DNA from 2 places in the Micromonospora sp. NPDC049139 genome. Region 2 is predicted to be linked to the other one. Evidence: riboswitches for the same ligand, from Rfam matches in the RefSeq annotation. Region 2 holds a riboswitch; the other holds the start of a gene.

Region 1 (3,859 bases), on a different contig from region 2:
GTCGAGTAGACCGAGGGCCCTCGCCGTGCTCGGGGACGGCCTGCGCCAGCCCGGGCGAGCGGTGGGTCAGCGGGGCGCGTCCAGCGCGGAGGGCAGCAGGTTCACGTCGTCCAGGTTGACGTACATGACCCGGTGGCCGAACTGGATCTGCACGTACCTGTTCTCGCCGCGGATCACCGTCCAGTCACCCGGCGACGACCCGTCGAACGTGACGGCCCGGTAGTACTCGCCGGGGAGCACCGTGCCGACGGCGTACCGCTGGCCGGCCGAGAGGGTGTACTGGAGCGGGGAGATCGGCTGGTAGGGCACGCCGGCCGGGTAGGCGGCCTGCTCCGGGTAGGCCCGGCCGTAGACCGGGATGGTGGCCCTGCCGTCCTTCGGGGTCACCACGAAGCCCACGGACCACTTCGCGGTCGGCTTCGAGGCGGGGTTGTGGAACCACGCCTTCTGGCCGAGGTACCAGATCGCGGTCCAGTCCCCCCGCACCTCGGCCAGGGCGTACGTCTGCCCGGCGGAGGCCCGGGCGCCGTGGTCGGAGATGTACATGGTGTTCGGGGTGCCGTCGGGCCGCAGCGCGATGTCGTTGACCAGCGGCGCGTCGTGGCTCGGCGCGCTGTGCAGGATCACCGCGGACGAGCCGCGCAGCGGGCAGGGAGCCACCGGCGGGGGCGGGTTCGGCACGCCCGGCGGCTGCCGGTTGCAGCCGGTGAACTGCGGCTGGTTGGTGGCGAAGTCGGGGTCGATGGTGACCAGCCCCGTCTGCGGCGTGGCGGTCGACGTGAACGGCGCCTTGAGCAGGTCGAAGTAGTGCGACCAGTCCCAGTACGGGCCCGGGTCCCAGTGCATGCCGCGCACGGTCGAGGCGACGGTGCCGGGGACGTTGTCGTGACCGACGATGTGCTGCCGGTCCAGCGGGATGTTGTACCGCAGCGCCAGGTGGCGGACCAGCTTGGCGGAGGTGCGGTACATCGCCTCGGTGTACCAGGTGCCGTGCCCCGCGAAGCCCTCGTGCTCCAGGCCGATGGACTTGGCGTTCACGTACCAGTTGCCGGCGTGCCAGCCGACGTTCTTGGTCTTGATGTGCTGGGCGATGTGGCCGTCCACCGAGCGCAGGGTGTAGTGCCAGCCCACCCGCCTCGGGTCCTTGACGAGGTTGACGCTGGGCCCGAAGTAGCCCTCGGTGTCGTGGATGACGATGTACTCGATCTTCTGCTGGGCCGGCCGGTCGGCGAGGTCGTGGTTGCCGTAGTCACCCACGGCCGGGCCGTACTGCACGTAGGGCGCCGGGATCCACTCGCAGGAGATCGTGTCGGGGCACTCCAGCCCGTCGGGCCGGGCGACCTTGCGCAGGCCCAGCTGGTCGAGCCAGGAGCGTTCCGGCTGCACCGCGCGGGCGGCGAGGGTGACCCGCTGTCCGTCGTCGGTCAGCCGGCTGTCGCCGGCGCCGATGGTGGCGTACACCTCGTTGGCGAAGGCCGCCGCGGCGTCGGCGCTGTCCGCGCCGGAGTAGCGGGCCACCGCGCCGTACCAGGCCGCCGGGTCGGTGTCGGCGCCGACCGGGGCGCCGATCTGCTTCTGGTACGCGGCCAGCAGCGCCGCGCCGCCCCGGATGTTCGCCGTGACGTCCGTCCGCAGCGCCTCCTCGCTGGCGCCGGTCAGCTCGGCGGCGGCGTCGAGCGTCCGCAGCGAGGCCTCGGCGGGCGGCGGGGTGTCCGGTGGCTCGTGCGCCTCGGCCAGGGACGGGCGGGAGTCGTCGCCCCGCGGGTCCTCGGTGCCGTCGTCGTGGTGGGTACCCCCGGGCAGGGCGGCGACGTACTCCGCGTCGGTGAGGTGCATCGGTCCGAAGCCGCCGCTGGTGCTCGGCGTTCCGGCGTTGGTGTCCCAGCGGGACTGCAGGTAGGAGACTCCGAGCAGGACGCTCTCCGGCACGCCGTACTCCGCCGCCGCGGCGGCGTACTGCTGCTGCCGGTCGGTCGTCGGCGCGGCGGCGGCGGTTCCGGCGGCGGTGAGCGGCGTCGCCGCCAGGGCGGCCGCCACGGCGGCGGCCAGCAGGACGCGTCTGCTCCTCGATGTCGCTGACAGGTGCATCAGACCCCCAGGTCGGACGGGCGAATGTGGGGCCACCTTCGCCCCGGGCGCCACCTCCGGTCAATACCTTTCCATGCGTCACTTACCGAAGAAGGAAAATTTCGTCGCCCCGAGTGACACGCTCCACCGGCCCGCATGAGTACGGTGTGTCACGGCGCGATGGGTTGCGGATCGATAACGACCATCTCTACTCTGGTCATTCGTCGGCCGGCGACAGTCCGTCCATCCGGGGCGGTAACGGTCCGACACCGCCGAGTCGCTCCCGAGCGAGCCGGGGACCCAGGTACCCCGGGGTGAATCCGCAGCACCTGCGGTAGGGCGTCCCCTTCCCGCCCGAACCCGTCAGCTAACCCGGTAGGCGGTACGGGAAGAAGGAGTACGGAGCCCGGTGGCACACCATGCCCCGCGGCCACCGTCGGCACGGTCGGCACCCGCCGGCCCGACGACGGCTGCGCCGCGCCCACGCTGGTACCGCTGCACCACCGCCCTCGCCGCCTTGGCCGCGTTCGCCGTCGTCCTGACCGGCGGCGCCACGGCGGCCCACGCCGAACCGACGGTCGCCGAGATCGAGCGCCAGATCGACGAGGACTGGAACAAGCTCGAACCGATCATCGAACGGCACAACGCCACCCGCCAGGACCTGGCCGCCAAGCGCAGGCAGGCCGACGCCCTCGCCAAGCAGATCGAGCCCTTGGAACGGCAGGTCGAGCAGGCGATGGAGGAGGTCAGCGCGCTGGCCGTCCGCGCCTACAAGGGCGAGAACGTCTCCGCCGTCAACGCCCTGCTGGGCAGCCGCTCGCCCGACCAGATGGTCGGCCAGCTCGAACTGCTCGACCGGTTCGCCCAGCACCAGCAGCAGGACGTGCGGCAGGTCGCCGAGCTGCGCGACCGGCTGGCCGAGAAGAAGGCCCCGCTCGACGAGATGGTCGTCCAACTCGGCCGGACGGAGGCCCAGCTCGCCGCGAAGAAGAAACAGATCAACGCCGAGATCGACCGGCTGCAGAAGCTGCGGCTGCGGATCTACGGCAGCGGCGGCGGCGGTTCGCTGCGCCCCGCCCCCTGCCCGGCCAGCTACCCGGGTGGCGGTGCCGGCACCGCGGTCAAGTTCGCCTGCGCCCAGATCGGCAAGCCCTACGTCTGGGGCGCCGAGGGCCCGAACGCGTACGACTGCTCGGGCCTGATGCTCGCCGCCTGGGCGAAGGCCGGGGTATCGCTCCCGCACAACGCCGCGCAGCAGCGCCGGGTCACCGCGACCGTCACCCGGGGCGAGCTGCGCCCGGGAGACCTGGTCTTCTACTACAGCGACCTGCACCACGTCGGCATGTACGTCGGCGGGGGCTGGGTGGTGCACGCCTCCCGAGCCGGGGTGCCGGTCAAGATGAAGAAGGTCGACGACGGCCCGATCCACAGTTACGGCCGCCCCGGCTGAGGTGTAAGGAAGGGGCCCTTCCTAACGCATTCGGTAGAGGAAGGGCCCCTTCCTAACAGGCGGCCGTCGGGTCAGCGGGTCGGCCAGGTGCGCCAGTGCTGCCAGGAGCGGCTCGGGGTCGGGCCGCGCTGCCCCTGGTAGCGCGAGCCGTAGACGGCCGAGCCGTACGGGTGCTCGGCCGGCGACGAGAGCCGGAAGATGCAGAGCTGACCGATCTTCATGCCCGGCCAGAGGGTGATGGGCAGGTTGGCCACGTTGGACAGCTCCAGTGTCACGTGGCCGGAGAAGCCCGGGTCGATGAAGCCCGCGGTGGAGTGGGTGAGCAGGCCGAGCCGTCCCAGG
Region 2 (3,859 bases):
CTTCGGCGCCGCCGCCCGCGAGCTGACCCTGACGGAGTGCGTGAACCGCTCGGACGCGCTGGTCTCCGACGTGTCCGGGGTGATCTCCGACTACCTCTACTCCGGCAAGCCGTACGCGGTCACCGACATGGGCGACGAGGGCGACCGGTTCGCCGAGCGGTTCCCGCTGGCCGGCTCGGGCTACGTGCTGCGCCGCGACATGTCCAACGTGGACGAGGTGCTGGCCGCGCTGCTCGACACCGACCCGCTCGCCGCCGCCCGCTGGGCCACCCGGCGCCGCTACCTGGGCGACTTCCCGGCCGAGTCGTACGCCGAGGCGTTCCTGGACGCCGCGCGGCGGCTGCTCGACGCGGGCTGGAACGCGCCGACGCCGCGCGCCGTCGGCGGGACCGGCCTGCCGGTCGAGCCGGACGAGGCGACCCTCTCCCCCACCACCTGACCGGCCCGGCACCTCTCGCGGGTCAGCGGTACGGGTCGACCAGCTCCAGGACGGCCTCGGGGGCCTCGACGTGGGCGTTGTGGCCCAGGCCGGGCAGGGTGGCGACCGGCACGCCCAGCTCCTTGAGCTGGGCGTCGGTGACCATGGGGTCGTGCTCGCCGCGGGCCAGCAGCACCGGCACGTCCGTCGCCGCCAGCAGGGCCCGCAGGTCCGGCTCCCCCACCCCGAACGCGGCGGGGTCCATCGCCAGCCGCCAGCGGCCGTCGACCTGCCGCAGCCCGGCCTCGACCACCGGGTGGTCCGGCGCGAAGAGCCCGGTCAGGCCGGCCACCCGCAGGTACCGGCGGGCCGCCTCGTCCCGGCTGGCGAACCAGGTCACCGGTCGGGCGGCCAACTCCCCGGCCTTCGCCAGCTCGGCCGGGGACCAGACGGCCTTGATGCCGAGCCCGACCACGGCGTCGACCGGCAGCCCGGCGCGGCGGGCGGCCAGCGCCAGCCCGACCACGCCGCCGAGGGAGTGCCCCAGCACGACGAGCCGGTCCCCCGCCGCGAGCCCCGCGGCGATCCGGTCGGCCAGCCCGGCGAACGAGTACGCCGACAGCGGCGGCGACCAGCCGTGGCCGGCGAGGTCCGGCGCCAGCCACCGCCCCGCCCACCGGCGCTCCAGCAGCGGCGCCCAGGGCAGCCACACGTCCCCGGTCGCGCCCATGCCGTGCAGCAGCAGCAGGACGCGCCGGCCGTCCCGGTCACCCGATTCGTCGGCCATAGGCCGCAGTGTGCCACCCGCCGTACGCCCCGGCGAGGGCCGTGACCCGGAGACGACATCGGGCGCCGGCTCCCGGGGTGGGGAGCCGACGCCCGACGGGTGTCTTTCTCAGGCGGAGTAGCCGCGGGTGGCAGCCCAGTTCGCCAGGGCGATGGTGGACATCCAGTACGACGCGGTCGCCGGGTTCGCCGAGTCGGCGATCTTCACCTGCCGGCCCTCGTCCTGGTAGCCCACGACGGCGATGTAGTGGCCGCCGGGGAACGAGTGCCAGCCGCCGTCGGTGTCGGTGGCGCTGCCGGCGACGTTCACCACGACACCCCGCCCGTCCGTGATGGCGGCGACCACGTCGGCCTGGAGCTGGTCCATCTGCGCCGGGGTCGCGGCACCGCCCGGGATCATCCGGGTCCGGTACGGGTCACCCTTCACCGTCGCGTTCAGCACCCGGGTGGTGTCCTCGGCCGAGTCGGTGCCCATCTCGTCGGTGCCCAGCTGGGCGCCGAGGGCGTCCTGGCTGCGCGCGATTCCGGCGGCGCTGAGGGCGTGCCGGACGGCCGCCGGACCGCAGTTGTAGAAGGTGGTCTGGGCCTGGTAGTCGTAGTCCAGGGACTTCGCCTTCGGCGGCTTCGGCGGCTCCGGCTTGCGGGTCAGATCCGGGTTCGGGGCGGCGCTGGTGGCGCTGGCCGACGGAGCGGCGCTGGACGCGGCCGGGGCGCCGGTCGACGGGGCGGTCGCGACGCGGGCGTCGCCGCGCGAGGCGACGCTGCCGTCCCGCAGCTCGCTCACGGCCACCGGGGCCTGTGCGGCGGCGGGTGCCTCGTCGGTGCCGGCCAGCAACGCGCCGGTGCCCGACGCGAGCACGAGCGCCGCGGCCGACGCGGCGGCCACCTGGTACGGACGCTCGGACGTGAGGCGACGGAGCTGACGCTTGAGGTGGTGCTTCACGGTTTCCTCCACGGGCTCGGGGGGTGAGCGGCCGCCGGTCCGCGCAGGGGGGACCGACCGCGCGGACGGCGTCCGGCGGTGGTGGACCACTCAGGGGATGCGCCCGGGATGCCGGGCGACGGGCGGTGACCGGTGGGTCAGCTCGCGGCGTGCGGACGGGCGAGCGCGGGCACCGCGGCGCCGTGGAGGCGCCGGAACGACCGGGGGGCGGGTGGGTGCTGCACGGGGATGGAACTCCTTCCGACGCCGCCGACCGGGTTAGCTGACGGATTCGGGCGGGAAGAACGCCCTACCGCGGGCCGTGGCCCGCGGATTCACCCCGATGTTGCACTGGGTCCCCGGCTCGCCTGTTCACGATTAGGCGGGTCGGCGCGGCGTCGCCTCTTGCGATCGGTTACCGCACCGGACGGGCCGACACTACTGGCCGGCCCGCGCCCTGCCAACCCGCTCCCACCTGCCTAAACCTTGATCTTCGGACTTTTTTTGCGGTCAGTTCGGCACTGACGCGACTCAATGGGACGACCGTTTCCCGACGCACCTTGCGTCGACAACCGGACGAGCGGCGGACATCGGCGCGGAATCGTCGGCGGGAATCGGCCGGGCCGCGCCGGATGACCGGTTCGGCGCCGCTATGACCGGCGTCACGAAATTGCCCGGCGGTGTCAGCCCACCCGCGCGGGCCGCCAGCGCGCGGCGAGCGCGGGCCGACGCCCGGCGGACACCGGCCGGGCCGCCGGGAGCCGGCCCGGCCGGAGCCGGACCGCTGCGGCGTACGCCTCCCCGGCCAGGGCCCGCGCCGCCTCGGCGGCCAGGTCGGCGTCCCGCCACGCCGCCCGTTCCCGCTCGGCGGCGGCCCGGTGGGCGGCCCGCTTCGCGTCGCGTACCGCCCGGGCCAGCGCGATCTCCTGCTCGACCGGGTGCCGGCGGGGATCCCAGCCGGCCCGGCGGCCGAACACCTCGCGGAGTTGGCGGGTGGAGAGGTCGCCGCGCCAGTGGGCCGCCACCGCCGCATGGTGCAGCCAGCGCTCGCGGGCGGCGTACTCGGCGGGCGTGCGCGGCGTGCGCGGGGCGGGCAGGGCGGCGGCCCCGGTGAGGCGGCGGGCGGCGGTCTCCGCCTCGTCGTACGCCCGCCAGGCCCGGTCGGCCTCCTCCTGGGCGGCGAGCCAGTCGGCCCGCCACCGCCGGGCGGTGCGGGCGGCCCGGCCCGCCGCGACGGCCACCTCCTCGGCGTAGCGGCGCAGGTCGGCCGCCTCCGCCACGGGGTCGACCGCGGGCGGGGCGACCGGCTCGTCGGCCAGACGGAGCCGCTCGGGGCGGGCGACCAGCACGGCGAGCACGGTCAGGGCCAGCAGGAGCAGGGCGGACCAGATGGCGGCGGCCCGCGGCACCTCGATCAGGAACTGGTAGACGACGGTCTCCATGGTCGGCACCTCACGGGGAGCGAGTGCGTCAGCGGGTCGCACGCGGCGCCCGGGTGGCGGGGCGTGGCGGTGCCACGTCCCGCCGCCGGGACGGGCGCGGGTGGTGGAGAGCGGAGGACGGGCACCTGTCAACGCCTGCGATAGCGGAAGGAGCCCTTCCTACGCCGTGCGGCGGGCGTGGTCGCGGGGCGCGCGTGCCCCGCGGGATGGTGCGGATCAAACGTGCGGCGGGCCCCGGGGGACGGCCGCGCCGGGGGTGTGCCCGCCCGGCGCGGGGGCCGGGCCGGGGGT

The links. Region 2 has a riboswitch for cyclic di-AMP ahead of ACZ6Q9_RS17995 (C39 family peptidase). Riboswitches for the same ligand answer to the same signal wherever they lie in the genome.
Region 1: linked by a shared signal. The riboswitch ahead of ACZ6Q9_RS14995 (C40 family peptidase) and the one ahead of ACZ6Q9_RS17995 (C39 family peptidase) in region 2 are both predicted to bind cyclic di-AMP.

The regions. Positions count from the first base shown of each region.
Region 1 covers NZ_JBVJHK010000007.1:4,923-8,781, reverse strand. The annotation lists gene ACZ6Q9_RS15000 (N-acetylmuramoyl-L-alanine amidase) at 67-2,088, opposite strand; cyclic di-AMP (ydaO/yuaA leader) riboswitch at 2,328-2,464, shown strand; gene ACZ6Q9_RS14995 (C40 family peptidase) at 2,477-3,517, shown strand; gene dcd (dCTP deaminase) at 3,589-3,859, opposite strand, start outside.
Region 2 covers NZ_JBVJHK010000009.1:208,554-212,412, forward strand. The annotation lists gene ACZ6Q9_RS17985 (CDP-glycerol glycerophosphotransferase family protein) at 1-439, shown strand, start outside; gene ACZ6Q9_RS17990 (alpha/beta fold hydrolase) at 462-1,205, opposite strand; gene ACZ6Q9_RS17995 (C39 family peptidase) at 1,314-2,159, opposite strand; cyclic di-AMP (ydaO/yuaA leader) riboswitch at 2,380-2,521, opposite strand; gene ACZ6Q9_RS18000 (hypothetical protein) at 2,810-3,568, opposite strand; gene ACZ6Q9_RS18005 (hypothetical protein) at 3,785-3,859, opposite strand, start outside.